Regions from separate parts of the Streptomyces sp. VNUA24 genome, predicted to be linked through region 2. Evidence: riboswitches for the same ligand, from Rfam matches in the RefSeq annotation. Region 2 holds a riboswitch; each other region holds the start of a gene.
The links. A riboswitch is a leader RNA that binds a small molecule or an ion and turns the genes downstream of it on or off. The one in region 2 is predicted to bind thiamine pyrophosphate.
Positions count from the first base shown of each region.

Region 1: another riboswitch for thiamine pyrophosphate. It lies ahead of thiO (glycine oxidase ThiO); the one in region 2 lies ahead of PYR72_RS15215 (thiamine ABC transporter substrate-binding protein).
Region 3: another riboswitch for thiamine pyrophosphate. It lies ahead of thiC (phosphomethylpyrimidine synthase ThiC); the one in region 2 lies ahead of PYR72_RS15215 (thiamine ABC transporter substrate-binding protein).

Region 1 covers NZ_CP119143.1:8,284,731-8,292,197, forward strand. The annotation lists gene PYR72_RS35505 (thiazole synthase) at 1-31, opposite strand, end outside; gene thiS (sulfur carrier protein ThiS) at 36-236, opposite strand; gene thiO (glycine oxidase ThiO) at 251-1,426, opposite strand; TPP riboswitch at 1,424-1,535, opposite strand; gene PYR72_RS35520 (hypothetical protein) at 1,588-1,947, shown strand; gene PYR72_RS35525 (FAD-dependent oxidoreductase) at 2,011-3,228, shown strand; gene PYR72_RS35530 (Rv2175c family DNA-binding protein) at 3,287-3,652, shown strand; gene thiE (thiamine phosphate synthase) at 3,825-4,469, shown strand; gene metF (methylenetetrahydrofolate reductase [NAD(P)H]) at 4,579-5,502, shown strand; gene PYR72_RS35545 (hypothetical protein) at 5,559-6,521, shown strand; gene PYR72_RS35550 (NAD(P)/FAD-dependent oxidoreductase) at 6,536-7,467, opposite strand, start outside.
Region 2 covers NZ_CP119143.1:3,675,023-3,682,489, reverse strand. The annotation lists gene frr (ribosome recycling factor) at 1-92, shown strand, start outside; gene PYR72_RS15235 (phosphatidate cytidylyltransferase) at 92-1,219, shown strand; gene PYR72_RS15230 (hypothetical protein) at 1,541-1,777, opposite strand; gene PYR72_RS15225 (hypothetical protein) at 1,787-2,119, shown strand; gene rlmN (23S rRNA (adenine(2503)-C(2))-methyltransferase RlmN) at 2,355-3,461, shown strand; TPP riboswitch at 3,556-3,663, shown strand; gene PYR72_RS15215 (thiamine ABC transporter substrate-binding protein) at 3,743-4,825, shown strand; gene PYR72_RS15210 (iron ABC transporter permease) at 4,921-6,519, shown strand; gene PYR72_RS15205 (ABC transporter ATP-binding protein) at 6,519-7,467, shown strand, end outside.
Region 3 covers NZ_CP119143.1:5,857,015-5,864,481, forward strand. The annotation lists gene PYR72_RS24970 (helix-turn-helix domain-containing protein) at 398-1,183, shown strand; gene PYR72_RS24975 (SsgA family sporulation/cell division regulator) at 1,282-1,719, shown strand; gene PYR72_RS24980 (YibE/F family protein) at 1,750-3,201, opposite strand; TPP riboswitch at 3,273-3,429, shown strand; gene thiC (phosphomethylpyrimidine synthase ThiC) at 3,422-5,266, shown strand; gene PYR72_RS24990 (VWA domain-containing protein) at 5,362-6,801, shown strand; gene PYR72_RS24995 (hypothetical protein) at 6,991-7,467, opposite strand, start outside.

The sequences.
Region 1 (7,467 bases), 4.6 Mb from region 2:
TACCGCCGAGGACGAAGGGGTCGTCTGCCATGCGGTCAGCCTCCTTGGACGGCGGTGAGGACCTCGACGCGGTCCCCCTCGGCGAGGGCGGTGGTCGTCCACCGCGCGCGCGGGACGACGGTTTCGTTGAGCGCGGCGGCGACACCGGAGGGCGACGGGGCGAGCGTGCGCACCAGGGCGTCCAGCGCCGTGCCGGGAGCGATCAGCCGGCGCTCCCCGTTCACGAGCACGGTCAGGGTCCCGGTGGTGTTCATACGGGCTGCTCCATGAGTCGGCGGGCCGCGCCGGCGCGGAACCGCAGCGGTGTGAAGTCGCGTGCCTCCTCCGGCAGTTCGCCGGTGGTCAGCACATGCGCCAGGACGTCGCCGGTGACCGGGGTGAGGAGCACCCCGTTGCGGTGGTGCCCCGTGGCGAGGATCAGGCCGTCGAGCCCGGTGGGTCCGAGGAGCGGCGCGTTGTCCGGGGACGCGGGGCGCAGGCCCGCGCGGGTCTCGGTGAGCGGCAGTTCGGTGATCCCGGGCACCAGCTCATGGGCGTCCCGCAGCAGTTCGTACACCCCGCCCGCGGTGACCGTGGTGTCCCAGCCCTGTTCCTCGCTGGTCGCGCCGACGACGAGTTCGCCGTTCTCGCGCGGCACCAGATAGACGTGGCTGCCGCGCACCACGGCCCGCACGGTACGGCTCAGGAAGGGCGCGTACGGCCCCGGTACGGTCAGCCGCAGCACCTGTCCCTTCACCGGCCGCACCGGCGGCACCACGTCGTCCGGGACCCCGGCGAGCCGCCCGCTGAGACTGCCGGCGGCGAGGACGACCCGCCCCGCGGACAGCCGGTCGTCCTCGCGGGTGCGGACCCCGGTGGCCCGTTCCCGGTCCACCGTCAGCTCCTCGGCCCGCGTGCGGTGGAAGACCACGCCGGCCCGCCCGCAGGCCGCGACGAGGGCCCTGGAGAGCCGCCTCGGGTCGATCTGGTGGTCCCCGTCGGCCCGCAGTCCGCCCCGCACCCCCGGTGCGAGCATCGGCTCCAGCCGGCGGCAGTCGCGGCCGCTCAGCCACTCCGGGTCCAGGCCCGACCGGCGCTGCAGGGCGTGCAGTTCGCGCAGATGGGCCCGGTCGTCGGCGTCCAGCGCGACGGCGAGCGTGCCGCAGCGGCGGTAGCCGAGGTCGAGGCCGGTCGCCTCCGTCAGCTCGGCCACGAACGCCGGATAGCGGCGCGCGGACTCCACGTTGAGTCCCAGCAGCGTCTGCTCGCCGTAGTGCAGTTCGGTGACGGCGGCGAGCATCCCGGCCGCCACCTGCGCGGCCCCGCCGCCCGGCTCGGGATCGACCACGGCCGTCGTGAACCCGCGCAGCGCGGCCCGCCACGCCGTCACGAGCCCGATGATTCCGCCCCCCACGACGAGGACGTCTGACGTGTGCGTACGCGACATGGGCGTCCAGCCCCTCCCTTCGCCGGCATGACCCGGATCAGGTTCGTACGGTCGGAGGCCGCCAGCCTCCCTCTCAGCCCGGTGCGTCCGGGCTCCCGCGAGTGCTCTACGGTGGCCCACCCTAGCCCTCGCCGTTCGCCTCAGAAAGGGAGCCTCGTCCCATGGCCCGCTCGCTCGACGGTCTCGTCCTCGCCCCCGTCGCCGACCAGGCCCCCGGCCAGGTGGGCACCCGCACCCGGTTCTGGTACCACGAGAAGGACGGCCAGATCTGGGCCGAGTACGCGGGCGGCGACGTCGTGCGCGGCCGTCTCGTGGGCACGCGCGCGGGGGACCGGCTGGACTTCCGGTACGTGCAGCTGAAGACCGACGGGACCACCGCGTCCGGGCACTGCGCCTCGCTGGTGGTCGAACTGCCCGACGGGCGCGTCCGGCTGGAGGAGACCTGGGAGTGGGAGTCGCGGCCGGGCAGCGGGACGAGCGTGGTGGAGGAGATCGCGGGGGAGGAGGTCATGGGGGCGTGACCGTCGCCCCACCGGCTGACCGAGCGGATGCCGGTTGTCTATGGTGACCGGGTGAGCGAGCAGATGCGGCACAGGGGCGGGACGCCGACGCGGCGCGTGGTCGTGGTGGGCGCGGGCATGGCGGGTGTGCAGACCGCGGTCGCGCTGCGCGAACAGGGCTTCACCGGTGACGTGACACTGATCGGGGCCGAGCCCCATCAGCCGTACGACCGCCCGCCGTTGTCGAAGGCCGTCCTGCTCGGCAAGGCCGAGGGCTCCGCCTTCGACGTCGACTTCGAGGCGCTCGGCATCGAACTCCTGCTGGGCCGCGAGGTGTCCGGTCTGCGCCCCGCCGACCACGCGCTCGACACGCCCGCCGGACCCGTCCCCTACGACGTCCTCGTCCTCGCGACCGGCGCGGAACCGGTCATGCTGCCCGGCGCCGAGGGCGTGCCCGGGGTGCATCTGCTGCGGACCCTGGACGACGCCGAACGGCTGCGGCCCGTACTGGCCCGGCAGCACGACATCGTGGTCGTCGGCGCGGGCTGGATCGGCGCCGAGTTCGCCACGGCCGCGCGCGAGGCGGGCTGCGCCGTGACGGTCGTCGAGGCGGCCGACCGCCCGCTCGCGGGCGCGCTCCCGGCGGAGGTGGCCGCGCCGATGACCGCCTGGTACGCCGACAGCGGGACCACCCTGCGCACCCACGCGCGCGTGGCGCGCGTCGAGCCCGGGACGGTGGTCCTGGACGACGGCACCCGCGTGCCGGCCGGCGCGGTCGTCGTCGGGATCGGTGCCCGCCCGGCCACGGCCTGGCTGCAGGGCTCCGGCATCGAGCTGGGCGCGCACGGCGAGGTGGTGGCCGACGACCACCTGCGCGCCTCCGCGCCGGACGTCTACGCGGTCGGCGACTGCGCCTCCTTCCCCTCGGGCCGCTACGGCCGGCGCCTCCTCGTCCACCACTGGGACAACGCCCTCCAGGGCCCCCGCACGGTCGCCGCGAACATCGTCGGCGAGACCCCCGGGCCCTACGACCCGGTTCCCTACTTCTGGTCCGAGCAGTTCGGCCGCTTCGTGCAGTACGCCGGTGACCACGCCTCGGCCGACACCACGGTCCGGCGCGGCGACCCCGCCGGTGCCGCCTGGTCGGTGTGCTGGCTCCGCGAAGGCCGGCTGGTCGCCCTGCTGGCCGTGGGCCGCCCCCGGGACCTGGCCCAGGGCCGCCGCCTGATCGAGGCGGGCACGCCGGTGGACCCCGAACTGCTCCGGGACCCGGCCCGGCCCCTGAAGGCGGCGGCGCTCTAGAGCCGGCCACGGGCGCCCCGGCTACCCACTGTCAGTCCCAGATGGCAGTCTTGGAGACGTGACCGAGATTGACGCAAAGATCGATGCTCTCGTCCCCGCGTGGCTGACCCTCCCCGACATCGCAGAGATGCTGGACGTCGAGGTGACCCGGGTGCGGCAGCTGGTGAAGGAAGGCCAGCTCATCGCCGTACGCCGGGGTGAGAACCGCGCACTGCACGTCCCCGCCGCCTTCATCGACGAGGACAAGGTGGTCAAGGGCCTGACCGGCACCCTGACCCTGCTGCGGGACGACGGCTTCACCGACGAGGAGATGCTGGAGTGGCTCTTCACTCCGGACCCGAGCCTGCCCGGCACGCCGGCCCAGGCCCTGAGCGAGAATCGCGGCACGGAGGTGAAGCGCCGCGCCCAGGCGCTCGCCGTCTGACCCGGCCCACCGGGAACGCTCGCACCACCTGAGACGCGCGGCAGCCGAACGCGCGACACCTGGACAGACACCGAAGCAGTCGCCCGGACGGCGTACGGGAGCCATGGCCCGCGAGGGGCGTGGCCCCCGTCCCGCCGTGCCGGCGGCGCACCGCCCGACGGGGGACCCTCGTATGCCCGACGCAGCCGCCCGGCTCGCCGACGCCCGGCTCTACCTCTGCACGGACGCCCGCAAGCGCCAGGGCGACCTCCCGGAGTTCCTGGACGCGGTCCTGGGTGGCGGTGTGGACATCGTGCAGCTGCGCGACAAGGGCATGGAGGCCGCCGAGGAGCTGGAGCACCTCCAGGTCCTCGCGGACGCCTGCCGCCGGCACGGCAGGCTGCTCGCCGTCAACGACCGCGCGGACGTCGCCCACGCCATCGGCGCGGACGTGCTCCACCTCGGCCAGGGCGACCTTCCGGTCCCGGCCGCCCGCGCCGTCCTCGGTGACCGTGTCCTGGTGGGCCGCTCCACGCACGCCGAGGAGGAGGCCGCCGCCGCTGCCGTCCAGGAGGGCGTGGACTACTTCTGCACGGGCCCCTGCTGGCCCACCCCCACCAAGCCCGGCCGCCACGCCCCCGGCCTCGACCTCGTGCGGTACACCGCCGGTCTGGGCACCGACCGCCCCTGGTTCGCCATCGGCGGCATCGACCTCGGCAACCTCGACGAGGTCGTCGAGGCGGGCGCCCGCCGGGTCGTCATCGTCCGGGCCCTCACCGAGGCCGACGACCCCGGGGCCGCCGCGGCCGAGTTCGGCAAGCGCCTGCGCGCCCTCTGACCGGCCCGCCCTGCCCACGGCTGTCCAAGGCGTGGACAGCTGGTCGGCAAACCGGACAAAATCCCCCGCTCTGGTTGGGGGACGGCCCCGACCTGACTAACCTGCCGGTATGGCCCTAGGAACCGCTTCGACCAGGACTGATCACGCACGCACCGTGCGGGAGATGCTCGCCACGGGCAGGACCACGTACTCCTTCGAGTTCTGGGCGCCCAAGACGGAGAAGGGCGAGCGGAACCTGTGGAACGCCCTGCGCAGGATCGAGGCGGTCGCACCCAGCTTCGTCTCCGTGACGTACGGCGCCGGCGGCTCCACCCGCGCCGGCACGGTGAAGGCCACCGAGCAGATCGCCGCCGACACCACGCTCACCCCGGTCGCGCACCTCACGGCCGTCAGCCATTCCGTCGCCGAACTGCGCAACATCATCGGCCAGTACGCCGACGCAGGGATCCGCAACATGCTCGCGGTCCGCGGCGACCCGCCCGGCGACCCCATGGGCGAGTGGGTCGCGCACCCGCAGGGCCTGACGTACGCCGCCGAACTCGTCCAGCTCATCAAGGAGTCGGGCGACTTCTGCGTGGGTGTCGCGGCCTTCCCCGAGATGCACCCGCGCTCCCCGGACTGGGACAGCGACGTGGCGCGCTTCGTCGACAAGTGCCGCGCCGGCGCCGACTACGCGATCACGCAGATGTTCTTCCAGCCGGAGTCGTACCTGCGTCTGAGGGACGCGGTGGCGAAGGCCGGCTGCGAGACGCCCGTGATTCCCGAGGTCATGCCCGTCACCAGCGTGAAGATGCTGGAACGGTTGCCGCAACTCAGTAACGCCGCCATCCCGAACGCCCTGAAAGAGCGGATCGTCACAGCCAAAGACGATCCGGCCGCTGTACGCTCCATTGGCATCGAGTTCGCCACGGAGTTCTGCGCGAGGCTGCTGGACGAGGGAGTCCCCGGGCTCCACTTCATCACCCTGAACAACTCCACCGCGACTCTGGAAATCTACGAGAACCTGGGCCCGCACCATCCACCACGGGCCTAGACCGGTCGCACTCGCGTACGACACACTGCGTTGCGGCCACAGGGAGAGGGGCGTACATGGGCTGGACGGTCCTCTACATCGCGTTCGGTGTCGTCGCGCTGTGGCTGCTGGGCGAGGTGCTGCTGCAGTACAAGGCGCGGCTGCGCTGGCGACTGCTCGCCTTCGCCGGTTTCCTGTGCGTGGTCCTCGGTGTGCTCATCCCGAACGTGATCGTCATCGCGCTGGGCGCCATCACCTTCGCGGTCGGGCAGACGTACGTGACCCTGTCGTTCCGCCGCGGCTTCGAGGCGGGCTGGGCGGTCCGCCCGCGCTCCGACGAGGGCGGGGACGGCGCCAAGCCGGCCCGGGCGGGTTTCCCGAAGGCGGGCAAGAAGCGGCGGCGCGGCGAGCCGGACCGCCAGGACCCGGCCCTGGAGTCCATGGACCTGGACCCGACGGCTGCCGGAACGTACCGCCGGGGCGACGACCCGCTCGACGACGACCACGAGGACGACGTGTTCGTCCGCCCGCAGTCCACCCCCGCCGCGGCCACCGTCTACTCGCCGGAGCCCATGCCGGACGACACCAGCACCTACGGCGTCTACCGCGACGACAACGGCTACGCGGGCGCGGGCGACCAGTCCTACGCGACGGCCGACCGGTCCGCGCAGGACGAGGCCTTCGCCTACTACGGCTACGACCAGCAGGGGTACGGCTACGACCCCAACCAGCAGCAGTACGCCGCCTACTCCGACCCGTACATCGGCACGCAGACGTACGACGCCACGGCCTCGTACGACCAGTCCTACGGCCAGCAGGGGTACGGGCAGCAGGGCTACGGCCAGGACCAGTACGGCAACGGCGGCTACGGCGGCGAGACCCCGCCCGGCGGTGTGTGGGTCCCGCAGCAGCGCAACACCGACGACCCGTTCGGCTCCGACCTCCCGGCGGACCAGCAGTACCCGTACCAGGGCAACGGGAACGGGAACGGCAACGGCAATGGCCAGAACGGCTACGACGAGCAGCAGTACCGTTTCTGAAGGACCCCGGCGCCTCACTGTGAGCCGCGGAAACCGGGTCCTTCCACGATCAGCCCGGCCACCAGCGCGCCCGACATCCCGGCGTGCGGCAGCCCGCCACCGGGGTGGGACCAGCCGCCCACGGTGAACAGGCCCGGTGTGGCGGTGCTGTTGGACGGATGCAGCAGCAGCCCGTCGCCCGCGGCCAGGGCCGGCGCCGGGACCGCGCCCCCCTCGGCACCCGTCGCCCGCGCGATGTCGGCCGGGGTGCGGACCTCGTGCCAGGCGAGGCGCTCCCGCAGATCGGGGACGGCCCGCTCGGCCGCGGTGATCAGCCGCTGCGCGTACTCCTCCACCGCCTCCGTCCCGCTCGCCTCGTGCCCGGCCGGGACCGCGCAGGTGACCGTGACCGCCTCGTGGCCGGAGTCCGGCACCAGGGACGGGTCGTCGGGGCGCAGCACCGTCACCGTGGGCCCCGCGGCCGCCTCGGCGGAGGAGCCGAACAGCAGATCCAGCTCCGTGTCACGGTCCCGCGTGTGCACCACGGTCCGGTGGGGCACGCCGTCCGGCCGGGGGCCGCGCAGCGCCAGCAGCACGGTCAGCCGGCTCGTCGCCCCCCGCTGGGCCGGGACCTCGCCCTCGCTCCGCACGGCCGGCTGCCGCACCCATCGGCCCAGCACCTCGGGCGCGACCCCGGCGACCACGAAGTCGGCCTCCGCGACGGTGCCGTCGGCCAGCTCCACCCCGGCCGCCCGGCCGTCCTTCTCGACGATCCCGGTGACCTCGGCGCCGAAGACGAACGTGACCCGGCGGGCCAGGCACCGCTCGTACAGCGCCCGCGCCAGCTCCCGCATGCCGCCCCGGACGTACCAGGTCCCGAAGGCGTGCTCCATGTACGGCAGGACCGCCGCGCTCGCCGGCACGCTCCGGGGATCCAGGCCGTACGCGAGGGCGTGGCTCTCCAGCA
Region 2 (7,467 bases):
CGGAGAAGGAGCTCGACGACACCACGGCGAAGTACGTCGCCCAGGTGGACGAGCTGCTCAAGCACAAGGAAGCGGAGCTCCTCGAGGTCTGATGAACGACTCTTCCTGGGGAGCGCCGCCACAAGCCGGGTACTGGGCGCCGACCGACCGGGGACCTGTCCAGGGGCATGCCCCGGCGGGTCCCCCGTACGATGCGGCCGAGAGCCGGCATCCGATGCAGACTCAGCCCATGCCCATCGTGCCCGACGTACCCGCGCAGGGCGGGAACCAGGACGACGACCGGGGGACGGCTCGGCAGGCCGGCCCCCTGTTCCGTGACGAGACGCCGTCGGCGCACCCCTACGGGGAGGCGCCGCAGAAGCCGGAGCCCATGCCCGACGCCCCGCAGCCCGCCCCGCCGAAGAAGAGCGCGGGCCGAGACCTGGGCGCCGCCATAGGAGTCGGCGTCGGCCTCGGCGTGGTCATCGTCGCGTCGCTGTTCATCGTCAAGGCGGCGTTCGTCGGCGTGATAGCGGTCGCCGTCGTGGTGGGGCTGTGGGAGCTCACCTCACGCCTGCAGGAACGCAAGGGCATCAAGGCGCCCCTCGTCCCGCTCGCGGTCGGCGGGGCCGCCATGGTCGTCGCCGGGTACGTCCGCGGGCCCGAGGGCGCCTGGGTGGCCATGGCGCTCACCGCGCTCGCCGTCCTCGTCTGGCGGATGACGGAACCGCCGGAGAACTACCTCAAGGACGTCACGGCGGGGGTCTTCGCGGCCTTCTACGTGCCGTTCCTGGCCACGTTCGTCGCGCTCATGCTCACCGCCGACGACGGGGCGCTGCGGGTCATGGTGTTCCTGCTGCTGACCGTCGTCAGCGACACGGGCGCGTACGCCGTCGGCTGGCGCTTCGGCACGCACAAACTGGCGCCGCGCATCAGCCCCGGCAAGACCCGCGAGGGCCTGCTCGGCGCCATCGCCTTCGCCATGGTGGCGGGCGCGCTGCTCATGGAGTTCGTCATCGACGGCGGAGCCTGGTGGCAGGGCCTGCTGCTCGGCCTCGCCGTTGCGGCCAGCGCCACGCTGGGCGACCTCGGCGAGTCCATGATCAAGCGGGACCTCGGCATCAAGGACATGGGCACGCTGCTGCCGGGCCACGGCGGCATCATGGACCGCCTGGACTCCCTCCTGCCGACGGCTCCGGTGGTTTGGCTGCTGCTGGTGCTGTTCGTGGGGTCCGGCTGACCCTGCCGTGCGCGACTCGTACGTCGCCGAGGTGCCGTCACCCGACGAGGCCCGCTGTCCGAGGACGGCGGGCCTCGTCCGTGTCCGGACGCTTCTCGCCTCAGGTGGCAGAAAATGCCCGCAAAGTTCTGGCCTGAACATTGCAGGATGTGTGAGTCCAAGATCAAGTGCGGCAGGGCCAACGGAAGAGCACAGATGAGGACACGTATGCAGGCCAGGGCGGAGCGTTCGCGGGAGCGCCGGCCGTGGTGGCCACCACGATGGTGGCGGGGGCGGGCCCGGCGGCCGCCGAGGACAGCTTCGGCTTCGGCTACGCCGACATCACCGGTTCCAAGGCGGGGGCTCCACCGGTGACACGCTGATCACCGACGACATCCTGCCGGACGGGTACGGCATCGAGGCCCACCTCAGCGACGGCCGCATCGCGACCACGCGCGGGCACAGCGCCAACTCCTCCGACGAGACGTCCGGCAACCTCACCGAGAACACCACCTGGCAGATGTGGGTGTGCGTGGTGAAGGGCTCCTTCTCGACGTGCTCCTCGAAGATCGGCGTCAAGGCCTGATCGTGAGCACCTCTACGAAGGCGCGGATCGGCGCGCTCGCCGCGACGCCGGCCGTCGCGACCGCGACCGCGACGGTGGTCGGCGGGGCGGGCACGGCGACGGCCGCCGACAGCTTCGGCTTCGGCTACTCGACGAACTCCTCGGGCGATGCCGTCATCTCGGTCAGGAACAACACCTGGGGCGAGTCGGCGGGGAACGCCACCCGGCAGAAGGACCCCCGTGGCGGTGAGCCGGGCGACGCCCTGAGCGCCTACGACGTCCTCGCGGACGGCTACGGCGTCGAGGCCCACCTCGGCACCGGCCGCGCCGCGGCCACGCCTCCCCCTACGCGGTGACCGTCACGGGCGACCGGCCCGAGGACACCGGGTACATGATGTGGGTGTGCGTGGTGACGGGCGACTTCTCGAAGTGCTCGGAGAAGTACGCGGTCCGCTCCTGACCGCACCCTCGTGCCTGCGGCCCGCCCCGGGCCGCAGGCACGCCCGCCGCCGGACGCCACGGGTCCCTCTCCTGCGGACCGAAACCCGGCGCGCCGGGTCACTCCCGTGGATCTGCGACACTGGGAGGGTTATGCCGAAGCCCGGAGAACTCACATTCGTCGCCCCCCGCGGAGCCAAGAAGCCGCCGCGGCATCTTGCCGATCTTTCGCCTGCCGAGCGGAAGGAGGCTGTCGCCGCGATCGGGGAGAAGCCGTTTCGCGCCAAGCAGCTCTCGCAGCACTACTTCGCGCGGTACGCGCACGACCCGGAGCAGTGGACCGACATCCCCGCGGGCGCGCGCGGGAAGCTGCGGGAGGCGCTGCTTCCGGAGCTGATGACGGTCGTGCGGCATCTGTCGACCGACCAGGACACCACACGCAAGACGCTGTGGCGGCTGTTCGACGGGACGCTCGTCGAGTCGGTCCTGATGCGGTACCCGGACCGGGTGACGATGTGCATCAGCTCGCAGGCCGGGTGCGGGATGAACTGCCCGTTCTGCGCGACCGGACAGGCCGGGCTCGACCGGAATCTGTCCACCGCCGAGATCGTCCACCAGATCGTGGACGGGATGAGGGCGCTCAGGGACGGCGAGATCCCCGGAGGGCCCGCCCGGCTGTCCAACATCGTCTTCATGGGGATGGGCGAGCCGCTCGCCAACTACAACCGGGTCGTCGGCGCCATCCGCCGGCTCACCGATCCGGAGCCGGACGGGCTGGGGCTGTCGCAGCGCGGGATCACCGTGTCGACCGTGGGGCTGGTGCCCGCCATCCACCGGTTCGCCGACGAGGGGTTCAAGTGCCGGCTCGCCATCTCCCTGCACGCGCCGGACGACGAACTGCGCGACACCCTCGTCCCCGTGAACACGCGGTGGAAGGTGCGTGAGGTCCTCGACGCCGGGTGGGAGTACACGGCCAGGTCCGGACGCCGGCTGTCGATCGAGTACGCGCTGATCCGGGACATCAACGACCAGGCGTGGCGCGGTGACCGGCTGGGCCGGCTGCTCAAGGGCAAGCCGGTGCACGTGAACCTGATCCCGCTGAACCCCACTCCGGGGTCCAAGTGGACCGCCTCCCGGCCCGAGGACGAGAAGGCGTTCGTCGAGGCCATCGCCGCCCACGGGGTGCCGGTGACCGTCCGGGACACCCGGGGGCAGGAGATCGACGGCGCGTGCGGGCAGCTGGCGGCCACCGAGCGGTAGACCGCTGAGGGGGGCCGGGGCCAGAGGGCGGTTCGTGGCCACCGGCAGGAGTCGTGAACCGGCCACGGGGTAGTCTGACCCCGTACACATCTTCATATTCCGACAGGGGAGCGCCACAGCGCTGAGAGTGCGGCAAACGGGCCGCAGACCCTCTGAACCTCGCCCAGGTCATTCTGGGTAGGAAGTTCGGTCTTCACTCGAGCTGTTGCGCCCTGCCCGGGATCCGCCGAGGGTCCCGGGCAGGGCCGCGTCTCTTCCTGGTCACTTCCAGGAGGACTTCAGTGCACATCAGAACAGCCGTCGCCGCGGCCGTCGGCCTCGGGCTCGTCACGCTGTCCGCGTGCGGGTCGTCGTCCTCCGACGACGCCGGGTCGGGGGCCGGCTCCAAGACCGTCACGCTCGTCAGCCACGGCTCCTTCACCTACTCCAAGGACGTGCTGAAGGCGTTCGAGAAGGAGTCCGGCTACAAGGTCAAGGTCCTCAAGAGCGGGGACGCGGGCCAGGCCGTCAACCAGGCCATCCTGACCAAGGACAACCCGCAGGGCGACGTCTTCTTCGGCGTCGACAACACCCTGCTGTCCCGCGCGCTCGACAACGGCCTCTTCCAGCCGTACGAGGCCAAGGGGCTCGGCAAGGTCGGTGCCGAGTACCAGCTGGACAAGGCCGAGCACCGGGTCACGCCCGTCGACACCGGTGACATCTGCGTCAACTACGACAAGGCGTACTTCAGCAAGAAGAAGATCGAGCCGCCGCAGACGTTCGACGACCTGGTCAAGCCCGAGTACAAGAACCTCCTCGTCACCGAGAACGCCTCCACCTCCTCGCCGGGCCTCGGGTTCGTCCTCGGCACGGCCGCGAAGTACGGCGACGGGGGGTGGGAGGGCTACTGGAAGAAGCTCAAGGCCAACGGCGTCAAGGTGGTGGACGGCTGGGAGCAGGCGTACTACCAGGAGTTCTCCGGGTCGACGGACGGCAGGAAGGCGGGCGGCGACCGGCCCCTCGTGGTGTCCTACGCCTCCTCCCCGCCCGCCGAGGTCATCTACGCCGAGCCGCGTCCCGAGACCGCGCCCACCGGGGTCGCCACCGGCACCTGCTTCCGGCAGACCGAGTTCGCGGGACTGCTGAGCAACGCGCGCAACGCCGAGGGCGGCAAGGCGCTCATCGACTTCCTGATCTCGAAGAGGTTCCAGGAGGACATGCCGCTCAACATGTTCGTGTACCCGGTCGTCGAGGGCGCCTCCGTGCCCGCCGAGTTCACCGAGTACGGACCGGCCGCGAAGGACCCGGAGACCATGGCGCCGGCGAAGATCGCCGAGAAGCGTGACGAATGGGTCAAGTCATGGACCTCGCTCGTACTGAAGTAGCGAAGGAGCCTCCCGGGCCGACGGCGGCCGAGCCCCGGCGGGAGGCGCGCGGGGGGAGCGCGAGGAGTGGGGGGAGCGCGGCGCGGCTCGGGCTGATGGCCCTGCCCGTCGCGTTCTTCGGACTGTTCTTCGCCTACCCCGTCGCCGCGATCGTCGTCCGGGGGCTGAAGACCGGCGGCAGCTGGGACCTCGGGCGGGTCGGGGAGGTGCTGGGGGACTCCGGGATCCGGCACGTGCTGTGGTTCACCACCTGGCAGGCGCTGGTGTCGACCGCGCTCACCCTGCTGATCGCGCTCCCCGGCGCGTATGTGTTCGCGCGCTTCGACTTCCGGGGCAAGGACGTGCTGCGGGCGGTCGTGACCGTGCCCTTCGTGCTGCCGACCGTGGTCGTCGGCACGGCGTTCCTGGCCCTGGTCGGACGGGGCGGCCTGCTCGACCAGCTGTGGGGCGTACGGCTGGACACCACGGTCTGGGCGATCCTGCTCGCGCACGTCTTCTTCAACTACGCGGTCGTCGTCAGGACCGTGGGCGGTCTGTGGTCGCAGCTGGACCCGCGGCAGGAGGAGGCCGCGCGGATGCTCGGAGCGTCCCCCCTGGCGGCCTGGCGCAGGGTGACGCTCTCGGCGCTCGCGCCCGCCGTGGCCGCCGCCGCGCTGATGGTCTTCCTCTTCACGTTCACCTCCTTCGGGGTGGTGCAGATCCTCGGCGGGCCGACCTTCTCGACGCTCGAAGTGGAGATCTACCGGCAGACCTCGGAGATCTTCGACCTGCCGGCGGCCGCCGTGCTGACGCTGGTGCAGTTCGTCGCCGTGGCGCTGATCCTCGCCGTGCACGCGTGGACCGTACGGCGGCGGGAGAGCGCGCTGCGTCTGGTCGACCCCTCGCTCACGGCCCGGCGGCCCCGCGGGGCAGGGCAGTGGGCGCTGCTCGGCGGGGTGCTCGGCACCGTCGTCGTGCTGATCCTGCTGCCGCTGGGCGTGCTGGTGGCAAGGTCCCTCGACGCGCCCGGATTCGGCTACTACAAGGCCCTGACCAGGGACGACAGCGGGATCTTCCTGGTGGCCCCGATCGAGGCGATCGGCAACTCGCTCCAGTACGCGCTCGCCGCGACCGGAATCGCCCTGCTGGTCGGCGGCCTCGCCGCCGCCGCGCTCACCAGGCGGGCGGGCCGCCTCGTCCGGGGCTTCGACGCGCTGCTCATGCTGCCGCTCGGGGTGTCCGCGGTGACCGTCGGCTTCGGGTTCCTGATCGCGCTGGACGAGCCGCCGCTGGACCTGAGGTCGTCCTGGATCCTGGTGCCGCTGGCCCAGGCCCTCGTGGGCGTTCCGTTCGTCGTACGGATCATGCTGCCCGTGCTGCGGGCGGTGGACGAACGGCTGCGGGAGGCGGCGGCCGTGCTCGGGGCCTCGCCGTGGCGGGTGTGGCGCGAGGTCGACCTGCCGATGGTGCGGCGGGCCCTGCTGATCGCGGCCGGGTTCGCCTTCGCCGTCTCGCTCGGGGAGTTCGGGGCGACCGTGTTCATCGCCCGCGCCGACAACCCCACGCTCCCGGTCGCCGTGGCCCGGCTGCTCGGCCGCCCCGGTGACCTCAACTACGGCCAGGCGATGGCCCTTTCGACGATTCTGATGGTGGTGTGCGCGGTGGCCCTGCTGGTGCTGGAACGTCTGCGCACCGATCGCACGGGGGAGTTCTGATGCTGCTCGGGCTGGAGAAGGCGACCGTACGGTTCGACGGGCGGCCCGTGCTCGACGCGGTCGATCTGGAGGTCGCCGAGCACGAGATCGTGTGCGTGCTCGGGCCCAGCGGCAGCGGCAAGTCGACGCTGCTGCGGGTGGTCGCCGGTCTCCAGCCGCTCGACGGCGGGCGCGTGCTGCTCGCCGGGAACGACCAGGCGGGCGTGCCCGCGCACAAGCGCGGTGTCGGTCTGATGTTCCAGGACCATCAGCTCTTCCCGCAGCGGGACGTGGCGGGCAACGTCGCCTTCGGCCCCCGGATGCATGGCGCGGCCAAGGCCGAACGGGCGGAACGGGTAAAGGAGTTGCTGGAGCTGGTCGGACTGCCCGGAGCGGCCCGGCGGCCGGTCGGGGAGCTGTCCGGCGGCGAGCAGCAGCGCGTCGCGCTGGCCCGGGCCCTCGCCCCGCGCCCCCGGCTGCTGATGCTCGACGAGCCCCTCGGCCAGCTGGACCGGTCGTTGCGTGAACGGCTGGTCGTCGAACTGCGGGAGCTGTTCGCGGAGTTGGGGACGACCGTGCTGGCGGTCACCCATGACCAGGGTGAGGCGTTCGCGCTGGCCGACCGGGTCGTGGTGATGCGGGACGGACGGATCGCCCAGTCCGGGACGCCGCTCGACGTGTGGCAGCGGCCGGCGGACGAGTTCGTGGCCCGGTTCCTCGGCTTCGACAACGTGGTCGAGGCCGCCGTGACCGGGGCGGCCGCCGACACGGCGTGGGGCAAGGTGCCGGTGCCGGAGGGATCGCCGCAGGGGGCGTGCGCGCTGCTCGTGCGTCCCGCGGGGGTGCGCCTGGTCGACGCGGCCGACGGCTTGCCCTGCACGGTCGCCGCGCGCACCTTCCGGGGCACCCATGTCACCGTGCACCTCCAGCCCGAGGGCGCGCCGCGCCTGGAGGCGGCGTGCGCGCTGC
Region 3 (7,467 bases), 2.2 Mb from region 2:
CTCCCGGTCCGCACAGAGCGCGGTTCCGCCCACACAACCGGGCCCTAGGTCGACACCGGCGATCGCCACCGAGCACGCGCGCGCCCGGGACGCCGACGCACTCCTCCCGCAGCCCTCGCCGCGTACGAGGTCGAAGACTCCGGCTCCCCCCGCTCAGCCACGTACGTCGCCGGGCGAGGAGAAGGCGCGACGTCCCGACCCTTCGGCCCCACAGACGCGTACGCAGACACAGCCAGGGGCAGAGCCGCGGACACGGACGCAGCCGCGGACGCAGTCGTCCGCTCCGACGGCTCGCGCGCAGGCACAGCCACTGGCGCCGCCGACCAGGACCCGGCCGCCGGCAGGGCCCGTACGGCCCGGGGCGCGGCCCGGGTACGGTCCGGGGCGAGGAGCCCGTATCCCGTCCCCCGCGCAGCCCGCGGCGACGGAGGCGAACTCCGGCACCCTGATCGGTTCCGTGCAGCGCGCGATGCGGCTGCTGGAGGCGGTGGCCGAGCGCGAACACGGAGCGCCCGCCAAGCAGTTGGCACGGGATGCCGGGCTCGCGCTGCCCACGGCCTACCACCTGCTCCGCACCCTGGTGCACGAGGGCTATCTGCGCCGCGAGAAGGGGCTGTTCTTCCTGGGCGAGGCGGCCGAGCGGCTGAGCAGCAGCGGAGCACAGCAGAAACGTCGCAGCACGGTGGGTGAGGCTCTGGCGCACTGGCGGGACACCCTGGGCGTGCCGGTGTACTTCGCGATCTACCGGGACGGCGAGATCGAGGTCAAGTGCGTCGCCGACAGCCCGAACACCCCGGCGGTCGAGGAGTGGGCCGACTTCCGCGAGACCGGTCACGCCCACGCCATCGGGCAGTGTCTGCTGTCCCAGCTGAGCGACGAGGCCCGCCGCGACCATCTGGACCGCTATCCGGTGCGGTCCCTCACTCCGTACACCGTCCGTGACGACGAGACGCTGCTACGGCGCCTGGGCCGCATGGGACGGATGGAACCGGTCGTGGAGCGGCAGGAGTACGCCCTGGGCACGGTCTGCGCCGCTCTTCCCGTCACCGTCGGGCCGACCGCCGGGACACTCGCCATCTCGCTGCCCTCGCACCAGGCGGACCGGCTGCTGCCCCTCGCCCGTCAGTTGCAGACCGAGATCGGAAACCTGCTAGGAACACTCGCGATCTCTATCAGTATCTGAAAAATCACTCCTTGTGATCTCCCGTGTACTTTCAGCAAACTTCCAGAGGTGTCAGGCGGATGATTCCTGGCCAGTCGACGAACACGGCGGGGTAGGCGATGCGCGAGTCGGTACAGGCAGAGGTCATGATGAGCTTCCTCGTCTCGGAGGAGCTCTCCTTCCGCATCCCGGTGGAGCTCCGTTACGAGACCTGCGATCCCTATGCCGTGCGCCTGACCTTCCACCTGCCCGGTGACGCCCCGGTGACCTGGGCCTTCGGGCGGGAGCTGCTCATCGACGGCGTCGGGCGGCCGTGCGGGGACGGGGACGTGCACATCGCACCCGCCGACCCGGAGACGTTCGGCGAGGTCCTGATCCGGCTTCAGGTGGGCTCCGACCAGGCCGTGTTCCGGGTCGGCACGGCGCCGCTGGTGGCCTTCCTGGACCGTACGGACAAGCTCGTGCCGCTGGGGCAGGAGCGTTCCCTCGCCGACTTCGACACGCTGCTCGACGAGGCCCTGGACCGCATCCTGGCGGAGGAACAGAGCGCGGGATGAACCGTTACGGCGCCGGGGTGCCGTAACGCTTCAGCGCTTGCGGCGGCGGCCCCGTCCCCCACGCGCCGGGGCGGGCACGGCGGCCGCTTCGGGGGTACCCGGGCGGTCGGCCGAGACGACCAGGGCGGCCAGCGCGGTGGTCACCGGCACCGACGCCACCAGACCGATCGAGCCGACGAGGGTGCGCACGATCTCCTCCGCGACGAGTTCGCTGTTGGCGACCGTGCCGACACTGCTCTGCGCGATCGAGAAGAGCAGCAGCAGGGGCAGCGCGGCACCGGCGTAGGCGAGGACGAGGGTGTTGACCACCGAAGCGATGTGGTCCCTGCCGATCCGGATGCCGGCGCGGTATAGCCCGCGCCAGCCCATCGCCGGATTGGCCTCGTGCAGTTCCCAGACCGCCGAGGTCTGGGTGACCGTCACGTCGTCGAGCACGCCGAGCGAGCCGATGATGACGCCCGCCAGCAGCAGGCCGCTCATGTCGATCGTCGGGTACAGCCCGTGGATCAGACCGGTGTTGTCGTCGGTGTTGCCGGTCAGATAGGCCCAGCCGATGAATCCCGACCCCAGCAGGCCGATCAGCAGCAGCGAGATCAGGGTGCCGATCACCGCCACGGACGTCCGGGCCGAGAGCCCATGACACATGTACAGGGCGATCAGCATGATGGCGCTGGCCCCGATCACCGCCACCAGCAGGGGGTTCGAGCCCTGGAGGATGGCCGGCAGGATGAAGAGGGTCAGCACCATGAAGCTGATGGCCAGCGCCACCAGGGCCATGACACCCCGCATCCGGCCCACCACCACGACGGCGAGGGCGAAGATCCCGGCGAGCAGGGCCATCGGGAGCTTCCGGTTCACATCGGTGACCGAGTACTGCAGGTCCTTGGGCGCGGCGGGCTCGTACGCGACCACGACCTCCTGCCCCTGCTCCAACTGGCGCGACTGGTCCGGCTGCACGATCTCCGTGAACGTACGGCCCTTGTCGTCGCCGGTGTCGACGCGGATCGTGGCCTTCTTGCAGGTGCCGTTGGCCTGCTGCTGGGCGGACGAGCCCTCGGCCGTGGAGGTGTCGCCGGTCGGGGAATCGCCCGAGGCGTTCACCGACGAGCAGTCGACCTCGTCGACCTTCGTCACCGTGGCCTGCTGCGTCTGCCGGTCGAAGCCCACGCCGGTGCGCTCGTGCGCGGGGGCGCCACCGGGCCAGAGCACGACGAGGCCCACGACGACCGCGGTCGCGAAGGGGATCAGCACCGCCGCGATGACCTTGCGCAGGTGCTGCGAGACGGGAGCGGCCGGGCCGTGGCTGTGGGAGTGGCCGTGGCCGCCGGAGGACGGGCCGTGGCCGTGCCCGTCGCCGGAGCCGCGGCCGCCCCCCGGGCCGTAGCCGTGGCCGCCGTCGGATCCATGGCCATGACCGCTTCCGGGGCCATGGCCATGGGGCGGCTCGGGGGGCGGAGGCGGAGGCTGCTGCGTCGTGGTCACCGACCGATCATCGCAAGAACGAGCGATGCCCACTGTTCACCGCGCCACATCTGCCGCTAGCGTGGAGGCACCTTTGCACACGCGGGAGCTCGGAGCACCGGGCTGAGAGGGCGCTGACCTCCGCAGACGCGATGTTTCACGTGGAACATCGCCGGGCGGAAATCGCTGCGTCGACCGCTGAACCTGTTACCGGGTAATGCCGGCGTAGGGAGTAGGTCTCATGACCATCGAGGACACACGCACGCCTGCCTCCAGCCAGACGGGCGGGGCATCCGCCTCGTCCGAGGGCGAAGCAACCGTGGGCCAACAGCCCCGGGAGGACGGGAAGTCCATCGGCTGGCACAAGGCGTACATCGAGGGCTCCCGCCCCGATCTGCGGGTGCCGGTCCGCCAGGTGCACCTGACCAACGGACGGTCTGTCACCCTGTACGACACCTCCGGCCCGTACACCGATCCGGCGGTGGAGACCGATGTGCGGCGGGGACTGCTCCCCGTGCGCGAGAACTGGATCATCGCCCGGGGAGACACCGAGGAGTACGCGGGCCGGCCCGTGCGTCCCGAGGACGACGGGATCAAGCACACCTCGCCGCGCGGCGGACTGCGCAACCTCGACGCGGTGTTCCCGGGGCGTCCGCGTCAGCCACGCCGGAGCCGCGACGGCGGGGCGGTGACCCAGCTCGCGTACGCACGGCGCGGGGAGATCACGCCCGAGATGGAGTACGTGGCCGTACGGGAGAACGTCTCGCCCGAGGTCGTCCGTGAGGAGATCGCGGCGGGCAGGGCCGTACTGCCCGCGAACGTGAACCACCCGGAGATCGAGCCGATGATCATCGGCAAGCGGTTCCTGGTGAAGGTCAACGCCAACATCGGCAACTCCGCGGTCACGTCCTCCATCGAGGAGGAGGTCGAGAAGATGACCTGGGCGACCCGCTGGGGCGCCGACACGGTCATGGACCTCTCCACGGGCCGGAACATCCACACCACCCGCGAGTGGGTGCTGCGCAACTCCCCCGTCCCCATCGGCACCGTGCCGCTCTACCAGGCGCTGGAGAAGGTCGACGGCAAGGCCGAGGAGCTGACCTGGGAGATCTACAAGGACACGGTCATCGAGCAGGCCGAGCAGGGCGTCGACTACATGACGGTCCACGGGGGCGTCCGCCTGGCGTATGTACCGCTCACCGCGAACCGCAAGACCGGCATCGTCTCGCGCGGTGGCTCGATCATGGCGGCCTGGTGCCTGGCCCACCACAAGGAGTCGTTCCTGTACGAGAACTTCGCGGAGCTGTGCGAGATCCTCGCCGCCTACGACGTGACGTACTCGCTCGGCGACGGCCTGCGGCCGGGGTCGATCGCGGACGCCAACGACGAGGCGCAGTTCGCGGAGTTGCGCACGCTCGGGGAACTCAACACGATCGCCAAGAGTTTCCACGTACAGACGATGATCGAGGGCCCGGGACATGTCCCGATGCACAAGATCAAGGAGAACATCGATCTGCAGCAGGAGATCTGCGATGAGGCTCCGTTCTATACGCTCGGCCCGCTGACCACGGACGTCGCCCCGGCGTACGACCACATCACCTCGGGCATCGGTGCCGCGATGATCGCCTGGTGGGGCACGGCGATGCTCTGCTACGTCACACCCAAGGAGCACCTGGGGCTGCCCGATCGTGACGATGTGAAGACCGGCGTCATCACCTACAAGATCGCGGCCCATGCGGCGGACCTGGCCAAGGGGCATCCCGGCGCACAGGAGTGGGACGACGCGTTGTCGGACGCCCGCTTCGAGTTCCGCTGGGAGGACCAGTTCAATCTGGCGCTCGATCCCGACACGGCTCGTGCGTTCCACGACGAGACGCTCCCGGCGGAGCCGGCCAAGACGGCCCACTTCTGCTCCATGTGCGGGCCGAAGTTCTGCTCGATGAAGATCAGTCGCAGCATCACGGAGCGGTTCGGCGGTGCGGCGGCCGAGGGAGCGTCCCAGGAGGAGATCGCCGAGGGGATGCTCCAGAAGTCCAAGGAGTTCGCGCAGGGCGGGAACCGGGTGTATCTGCCGCTGGCGGAGTGAGACCCGGCGTGCGATGCCCCGGTGCTCGGGGCATCGCACCCTCGCGGACCGCGGCAGGTCTGCCCTCCCGTGCCTTCGGCGGGCAGACTGCCTCCATGACAGCGAGAGCACTGAGCAAAGGTGCCAACCTTCCCGTCGATTCTTCCTCGGTACGGGTCGAGCTGACGTGGTCCGAAGACCCCGGTGTACCCGATGTCGATGCCTCGGCCCTGCTGCTCACCGGTGTCGGACGCGTTCGCGACGACGGTGACTTCGTCTTCTACAACCAGCCTCGGCACGCGTCGAACGCCGTGGCTCACCGGGGGAAGCGGAGCGCCGGCGGTGTCCTGACCGACACGGTCGAGGTGGACCTGCGTGCGCTCGAACCGGCGGTCGAGCGGGTCCTGCTGTGTGCCTCGGCCGACGGTGGAACGTTCGGACAGGTGCCCGGACTGACCTTGCGGCTGTGGGACGCGGGGACCGGGACCGAGATCGCGCGGTTCGCCATGGAGGCGGGGACGGAGACCGCGTTCATCGGCGGCGAGCTGTATCTGCGGGCGGGTCAGTGGAAGTTCCGCGCGGTCGGACAGGGGTACGCCTCCGGGCTCGCGGGGCTGGCCTCCGACTTCGGTATCACCGTCGACGACGCGCCCTCGGACCCGTCCGTGGTGTCCCAGACTTCCGCGCCACCTGTTCCGGCCACGGCAGCGGCTGTTCCGGCCGCCGCGCCCCCTTCTGCAGCACCGGCACCGGCACCGACCCCGGCACCGGGTCCGGCAGGCTCCCCGCGTCTCGACAAGGACGAGGAGCGCTTGCCCGTCGACATGCGCAAGCGCCTGTCGCTGCGCAAGGAGCAGGTGGCCGTCAGCCTCAGAAAGCACGGTGCGGAGGGAGTCACCGCCCGCGTCATCCTGGTCCTGGACGCCTCGGGGTCCATGTCCTTCCTCTACTCCAAGGGCATCGTCGCCGATGTCGTGGAGCGCATGGCAGCGGTTGCCGCGCAGTTGGACGACGACGGTCAGATGCAGGCCTGGACCTTCGCCTCGAACGCGGCGCGGCTGCCCGACCTGCGCATCGGGGATCTCCCGGCCTGGCTGCAGCTGCATGTACGGGTAGGGCAGATCAGTCTCTTCCGCCGTGGCAAGAAGCCGGCCAGAGGGCTGGTGGAAGGCCAGGTCGACATGCGGACGGTCGGCATCCAGAACGAGGAGCAGAAGGCGATCGCCCAGGTTCGTACGTACGTCCGGGAGAATCCGGCCGATGCCCCCACGTTGGTCCTGTTCTTCTCCGACGGAGGTGTCTACCGCGACGCCCTGATCGAGCGAGAGCTGCGGGACGCCGTCGAGGAGCCGATCTTCTGGCAGTTCGTGGGACTGGGGCGGGCCAACTACGGCGTACTGGAACGCTTCGACACGCTGCCCGGCCGTCGTGTGGACAACGTCGGCTTCTTCGCGGTGGACGACATCGGTACCGTCCCCGACCAGGAACTGTACGACCGTCTGCTGTCCGAGTTCCCGGCCTGGGTGACCGCGGCCGGCCGGGCGGGCATCATCTGATCCGATGATCGCGGGGCGCGATCAGGCCGGGGCTGCCCGGCAGAAGTACCCGCCGCCTGGAGTGCGGGTTCCGCACGGTCCGCCCCCGACAGCTCGGGTCGGGCGGCGACAGGGGCCACCGGTCCGGGTCAGGCGGCGACCTCCCGAGCGACCCTCAGCCGTCCGGAACGGCGGCCGGAACGCCGGGTCCTACTCGGGCTGGTGTTCCGGCCCGCCGAAGTCCGGGCTGGTGAAGTCCGGGCTGCTGAAGCTGGGCCGGGAGCGTGAGCTGCCGCTGTCCGGGCTGCTGCTGAAGCTCGGGCGGTTGTAGCCGAGGTGCGGCATACGGCTGGGCGGAGCCGGCCGGTCCGGTTCGTCCAGCAGAGCCGGGCTCGGGTTGGCGAGGGCGTCGCGGAGGAACGGCAGGATGCCCCGTTCCAGAAGCGTGTCGCGCCAGGCTTCCCTGGCCCGGGTCACTTCCTCGTTCAGTTCGTTGCGGGCTCCGTCGTCCAGGAGGGCGGTCGCGTTGTTGCGCAGGGCGGTGAGCAGGAGGCCGACAGCGGCCACCAGGATGGCGGCCGCGGTGACCGCGCCGAAGACCCACCCGGTGGTGAGCAGGGTCTCGGCTATCGCGCGCTCCGGGTCGAGCGCCTTCATGACGTACCCCACGAGCAGGAAGAGCACGGC